Linked DNA regions of Caldisphaera lagunensis DSM 15908. Each later gene encodes a partner of the first gene's protein in a complex. Links are inferred from orthologs where the notes say so. Each region holds a gene or a part of one and is shown on either strand. Other genes may lie near its edges. The genes, in order: tuf and rpl12p.

The links.
Region 2: the proteins of tuf (region 1) and rpl12p are in contact, whole or in part, in a crystal structure (PDB 3WY9), measured with the Pyrococcus horikoshii proteins. The link is inferred for Caldisphaera lagunensis DSM 15908 from one-to-one orthologs. Residues at the interface, in WP_010885563.1 of Pyrococcus horikoshii: Lys125, Glu126, Phe129, Arg132, Thr133, Lys165, Leu166, Thr169, Lys324, Gln326, Leu359, Ala360, Ile369, Glu372, Ile384, Ile422, Ser423, Gln425; in WP_010886059.1 of Pyrococcus horikoshii: Glu96, Glu97, Leu100, Leu103, Ser104, Ala105, Leu106, Phe107, Gly108.

Annotation. Positions count from the first base shown.
Region 1 is NC_019791.1:1,472,777-1,475,994, forward strand. What follows is about bases 189-3,072. They hold tuf (translation elongation factor EF-1 subunit alpha), read left to right. Parts: upstream 189-917; coding sequence 918-2,228; downstream 2,229-3,072. Other genes in these bases: CALAG_RS07370 (30S ribosomal protein S7), read left to right, coding at 189-792; rpsJ (30S ribosomal protein S10), read left to right, coding at 2,249-2,560. Also shown: CALAG_RS07365 (bifunctional nuclease family protein), read right to left, coding at 1-39; more of CALAG_RS07370, read left to right, coding at 178-188; carA (glutamine-hydrolyzing carbamoyl-phosphate synthase small subunit), read left to right, coding at 3,113-3,218. UniProt on the Methanocaldococcus jannaschii protein: GTP hydrolase that promotes the GTP-dependent binding of aminoacyl-tRNA to the A-site of ribosomes during protein biosynthesis.
Region 2 is NC_019791.1:1,294,953-1,298,269, reverse strand. What follows is about bases 37-3,019. They hold rpl12p (50S ribosomal protein L12), read left to right. Parts: upstream 37-1,353; coding sequence 1,354-1,686; downstream 1,687-3,019. Other genes in these bases: alaS (alanine--tRNA ligase), read left to right, coding at 1,748-3,019; CALAG_RS06360 (CBS domain-containing protein), read right to left, coding at 694-1,095; CALAG_RS06370 (50S ribosomal protein L1), read right to left, coding at 37-371. In the rest of the region: more of CALAG_RS06370, read right to left, coding at 1-36; more of alaS, read left to right, coding at 3,020-3,317. UniProt on the Methanocaldococcus jannaschii protein: Forms part of the ribosomal stalk, playing a central role in the interaction of the ribosome with GTP-bound translation factors.

The DNA.
Region 1 (3,218 bases):
TGTTTGAACGTTTGTAACTCTAAGTAAATTTTCGCTCAAATTTAGTTCCCTCGCTTATATCATATTATCTGCCAAAATTATTAAGTTTAAAGCTTGTCTAAGATTTTTTGTTTAACAAATGGTAGAAACAATATTTTTAAAAACTAACCCTTTTATAAATTATAAGGAGTGAGAGAATTGAGCAGTCAAACGCAACTACCAGATATAGATAAAGTTGGTAGCGGTTTAAATGAGATAAAATTATTTGATAAATGGTCATGGGAAGGAATTGAAATCAGAGATCCAAGTTTAAAGAAATACATAAGCCTTAAGCCAACATATTTGCCTCATAGTGGAGGAAGGCATGAACATAAAAGATTTGGAAAGGCAGAGGTTAACGTTGTAGAGAGATTAATTAACAGATTAATGTATCCTGGAAAAAATGGAGGCAAAAAAATGATGGCATATAATATAGTAAGAAATGCATTTGATATAATATATCTAGAGACTAAAGAAAATCCAATACAAGTATTTGTTAGAGCAATAGAAAATTCTGCTCCCAGAGAAGAAACAACAAGGATTATGTATGGAGGTATAGTCTATAGAGTTTCAGTTGATGTTTCTTCGCAACGTAGAGTTGATTTAGCAATTAGATTTATAACAGAAGGAGCAAGGGAGTGTTCTTTTGGTAACATAAAGCCAATAGAGCAGTGTTTAGCTGATGAAATATTGTTAGCATCAAGAAACGATCCACAAAGCTATTCGATTAAGCAAAAAGAAGAAATAGAGAGAATAGCCCTAAGCTCGAGATAATCTTTTTGTTTTTTGCGTATTATTCTATTTTATTAGAAATTTATGAGTTTATTAAGCATAGTATTTTTAAATCCCTGTTTAAGCTTAAAATGAGGGAAAAAGATAAATAAGAGAGGTGTAAATGCATGCCTGAGAAGCCGCACTTAAATTTAGTTGTAATAGGGCACATAGATCATGGTAAGAGCACATTAACTGGACACTTGTTATATAGATTAGGTATTGTAGACGAAAAGAAAATGAGAGAATTAGAAGAACAAGCAAAGAACGCTGGTAAAGAATCATTTAAGTATGCATGGATATTAGACAAAATGAAGGAAGAAAGGGAAAGAGGTATAACAATAGATTTATCATTTATGAAGTTCGAGACAAGGAAATATGTTTTCACTATTATTGATGCCCCAGGTCATAGAGATTTCGTCAAAAACATGATAACAGGTGCTAGCCAAGCAGATGCTGCAATGCTAGTTGTTTCATCAAGAAAAGGTGAATTTGAAGCAGGTATGAGCCCTGAAGGTCAAACGAGAGAACACTTATTGTTGGCAAAGACATTAGGTATTGAGCAAATGATAGTTGCAATAAATAAAATGGATGCACCAGATGTTAATTATGATCAAAAGAGATATGATGAAATTGCAAATACTCTAAGAAAGTTTATGAAAGGTTTAGGTTACAATATAGATTCTATACCATTTGTCCCAGTAAGTGCATGGACTGGAGACAACATAATTGAGAGAAGTCCAAACATGCCTTGGTACAAAGGGCCAATATTAGTAGAATCCTTTGATAATTTACAAGTGCCTCCAAAACCAGTAGATAAACCCTTAAGATTACCTGTTCAAAACGTCTATACAATACCAGGAGCTGGTACAGTCCCAGTAGGAAGGGTTGAAACTGGTGTAATGAAGGTAGGAGACAAAGTAATATTTATGCCAGCAGGTGTAGGGGGAGAAGTCAGAAGTATACAAATGCACTATCAAGATTTACAAAAGGCAGAGCCTGGAGATAACATAGGATTTTCAGTAAGAGGTGTTGAGAAGAACCAAATAAAGAGAGGTGATGTAGTAGGTCCATTTGATGCTCCTCCAACTGTTGCAGATGAATTTGTTGCAAGAGTATTCGTTGTATGGCATCCGAGCGCTATAGCTGTTGGCTATACACCAGTTATTCATATACACACAGCAACAGTTAGTGCTAAGGTAACAGAGATAATATCAAAACTAGATCCAAGAACTGGTAAAGAAGTGGAGAAGAACCCACAGTTCTTAAAAGCTGGAGATGTAGCTATGATAAGGTTCAAACCAATAAAACCAGTTGTAGTTGAAAAATACAGCGACTTCCCACAGCTAGGAAGATTTGCAATGAGAGATATGAATAGAACTGTAGGTATAGGTATAGTTACAGAGATTAAGCCAGCAAAAGTAGAAATTAAGAAGTAAAACATTTATCGGTGGCAAATTTGGCATTTAAGGTTAGGATATGGCTATGGAGCACAAATGTAAAAAGCTTAGAATCAGTAGTAAATCAAATAAGGGAAATAGCCCAAAAAACAGGTGTACCTGTAAGAGGTCCAATACCATTACCAACAAAAAGGTTGGAGATGCCCTTGTTAAGGTTGCCTCATGGAGAAGGTAGCAAACATTGGGAACATTGGGAGATGAGAATACATAAAAGATTAATTGATATAGAAGCAGATGAAAGAGTATTAAGAAGATTAATGAGAATTCAAGTACCACCTGATGTTTACATTGAAATAAAATCTGGAAAATAAATTTATATAGCTAATTTTAAAATATTATGTTTTTAAATCTTGACTATAAATTTAATTATTGAGCCGGGGTGCCCGAGCGGTCTAAGGGGACAGGCTGGAGACCTGTTGTCCCGAAAGGGACACGCGGGTTCAAATCCCGCCCCCGGCGCATGTTTTATTAATTGATAAAAACTTTATACAGCCTATAAAAAATTGAGATAAGTACTTATTTCCATGATAGTCTTTATAAGAGAAAGCCTTACCTATGTTTCTTAATATAGGTTAAATCATTTTGTTAAATACTCAAAATAGAAAACGTTTCTAAATTATTCATTTTTCATTATCTTAATATTTTTATATTAGTAATTGGTAATATCTTATACGAAAATTAATTATACAATGAAAATAAACAAAATTAAAGTAAAGTTTATATATCCTATATTACAAAAGAATTTGTGGGCATTATAAATAACTACAGTATATGCGCGAGAAATAAAGAAATGCAATATGGTTCTTCGTTAAGTCTTTTTTATTTAATAAGTCAAATATTATTTTTAAATTTAGGTGATTATTATGATATGCAAAAGAAATAGAAAGGGTTATCTTTATTTATATGATGGCACAATAATTGAAGGCTGCGGTTTTGGTTCTCAAGGTTATAATTTTGGTGAAGTAGTTT
Region 2 (3,317 bases), 180 kb from region 1 along the record:
CCTAAAATACTACCAACCAAACTCATTAAGTCTGACGATACAAGTATCCAATCGCAACTATTACCAATATTTCTTGCAGCTTTTTTATTACCTTTCATAGCGCTTAACTCTTCTCTAGAAATGGTCCTTAGCCCTAGCTTTTTCGCTTCTAGCAACAAATCTCCTGATGCTATTACACATATATTTGGTTCTTTTGACGGGGCGTGAGGCAGGTAAACAACTTCTCTAAACTTTCCTTCATTGCCTTTCAAATTAATATCCTTTAATGCTACTATTAGCTCAACTGTTTGCTTAAACTTCCTTTGCTTTCCAAGCATTTTTGCTTTCTCTACTGCTCCCTTTATTATTTCATTGTCTAAAGGCAATTTCATGCACCCTATTATTTTTTCCCTCTTCTACATCTCTATCATATTTTACTGCATTTTTAAGCACTTTCGTTAGTTTTTAAAGTTAAACTATTTTATTCCTATTTAATATAAGAAAGAAAAACATATAACCCAATTTATCCTAAATTTTAAAGGCGAGGCAAAGGGGTCCTAAAAGCCTTGAGCCTAAAACAAGGCGGGCCATGTGGACCCGTGGCTCAGCCAGGATAGAGCGTCGGCCCTCTAAGCCGAATGTCGGGGGTTCAAATCCCCCCGGGTCCGCCACATAAAAATTATTTAAATTAATGTTTATTCTAAAAATTAATGTTTATTCTAAGGATGTTAATTTATTTAATATACTTGTTAGATCCCTTACAGAAATTATTCCCTTAATTTTTCCTTCGTTATCAACAACAGGTAAATGTCTTACATTTTTTTCATACATAAGTGATATTGCTTTGCTTAATCCTTCTGATTGAGTTATTAAAACTGGGTTTTTGGTCATAACATCTCCAACATGTTTATCTAGAGGAACACCTTCAGCAACAACCCTCGTTAAGTCTCTTTCGGTAAAAATTCCTAAGACCTTATCATCTGGGGATGTAATAACGACACTACCAATTCTATTTTCATACATAATTTTAGCTATCTCAGCTATTGTGACGTTAGGAAAAGTTGTTATCGCTTTTTTCATAAAATCCGATACCTTCATACTTAAAACGCTCGACATTTTTCCACCCGCATTGTTAGTAAAACTCCTGATATAAATGGGTTTCTTGTGGGAAATACAATATAATATTTACTTTGTATTTAAAAGATTAGATGTTTTTAAAGCTATTTCACTTAGTTTTTTATGAGAACATTTCTATTAAAAAGTATTATGCTTAATATTAAACATATAGATTTTAATTTCCTCTTGAAAAAGATAAGCAACGCTTTTATAGGCTGTACTAACACACTTAAAACTGCAAGCTAGAGGTTGATAAAAATGCCCCAAGAAGGAAAAGCATATGTACATGCAGCACTTGCATTGTATTATGCAGGTGCTCAACTAAATGAGGATAACCTTAAAAAGGTAGTTGAGTCACTCGGTCTTCAAGCAGATGATGCAAAAGTAAAAATGTTAGTTGCTAGCCTATCTGAGCTAAAATTAGATGAAGTCTTAAAGAGCGCAGCAGTTGCAGTTTCAGCACCAGTATCTGCTCCAGTTTCAGCACCTGCTGAGGCTGAGAAGAAGGAAGAAAAGAAAGAGGAGAAGAAGGAAGAAGAAAATAAAGAAGTAGATGTAAGCGAAGGACTTAGCGGATTATTTGGAATGTAATCTAAAATATTTTAAAAAACTTTATTATTTCTCAATGCATTTTCATTCAAGGTGTTAATAAGTGGTAAGACTAAACCCAGAAGATTATAGACTTGAATTTTTCAAAGAAAATGGATTTCAAAGGAAAAAATGCAAAATTGGTAAAGAAGATTTTTGGACTTTAAATCAAGAATTCGATACGTGTCAAGATGCGCCAGATACAGAATATTGGTTTGATAAGATAAGCTCAATAAATGGTTTAAGCGTTAGGGAAGCAAGAGAAAAATTTATAAAATTCTTTGAGAAAAATGGCCATACACCAATAAAGCCTAGGCCTGTTGTTGCAAGGTGGAGGGAGGATTTATATTTAACTATAGCAAGTATAGTTGATTTTCAACCCCATGTTACAAGCGGCTTAGTTCCTCCTCCTGCTAATCCTTTGGTTGTAAGCCAACCTAGCATTAGGTTAGAAGATATAGACAATGTGGGATTAACTATTGGAAGGCATTTAACGACTTTTGAAATGGCTGCTCATCATGCATTTAATTATCCTGATAAAAAAATTTATTGGAAAGATGAAACTGTTAGATATGCATATGAATTCTTTACAAAGGAATTAAAGATTCCAGGAGATTTGCTTGTATTTAAAGAATCTTGGTGGGAAGGAGGAGGAAATGCTGGTCCTTGTTTTGAAGTAACCGTTGGAGGCTTAGAATTAGCAACATTGGTATTTATGATGTATAAGGTAGACAACGGCAATTATATAGAATTACCATTAAAAATTGTTGATACAGGTTACGGAGTAGAAAGGATGGCATGGTTTACGCAAAAAACTCCAACAGCATTTAAGGCAATTTTTGGAAATATATTGGATGAATATAGAAAAATCCTAGACGTTAAGGAACCCCCTGAAAAAATACTTTGGGAGGCATTTAGAGCTGCTGGTAGACTAGAGCCAGAAAATCCAGAAAGCGTTAAAGAGTTCTACGAAAGAATATCAAAAAATACTGGATTCACATTTGACGAAGTAAAGAATTATATGGAATTGGACGCCCGTTTATATAGCCTTTTAGATCATTCAAGAACTATTTCTCTTATGCTCGGTGATGGTATTGTGCCAAGCAATACTGGGGAAGGTTACTTAGCTAGGCTCGTTATAAGAAGAGCATTAAAGCAATTGATGTTTATAAAAGAAAACGTAAGCCTTGCAGATCTTGTTGATCTACAGATAAAGCTATGGGGAGTAGATTTTCCACAGCTAATTGATAACAAATCTTATATAATAGATGTAATAATAGACGAGGAGAAGAAGTTTAAAGAAACATTAAACAGAGGGATCAAATTAACATCTAAAAGCTTGAAATCAGGTACAATTAGCTTAGATGATTTAATTAAGTTCTATGATAGCTATGGAATTCCTCCAGAAATAATTGCTAGCGAAGCTAAAAAGAGAAATGTAAATGTTGAAATTCCAATTAATTTCTATTCAATAATTGCATCTAGACATAAAGCCCCATCTACTGTTAGAAAAATAGAAGAAAAAAGTAGGCTTCCAGAAGAAATTGTTTCTTGGGCAAAGACATTTAAACAAACAAACCTTCTATTTCATCAAAATCCATATGCAAAAAGCTTTACAGCAAAGATATTAGGAA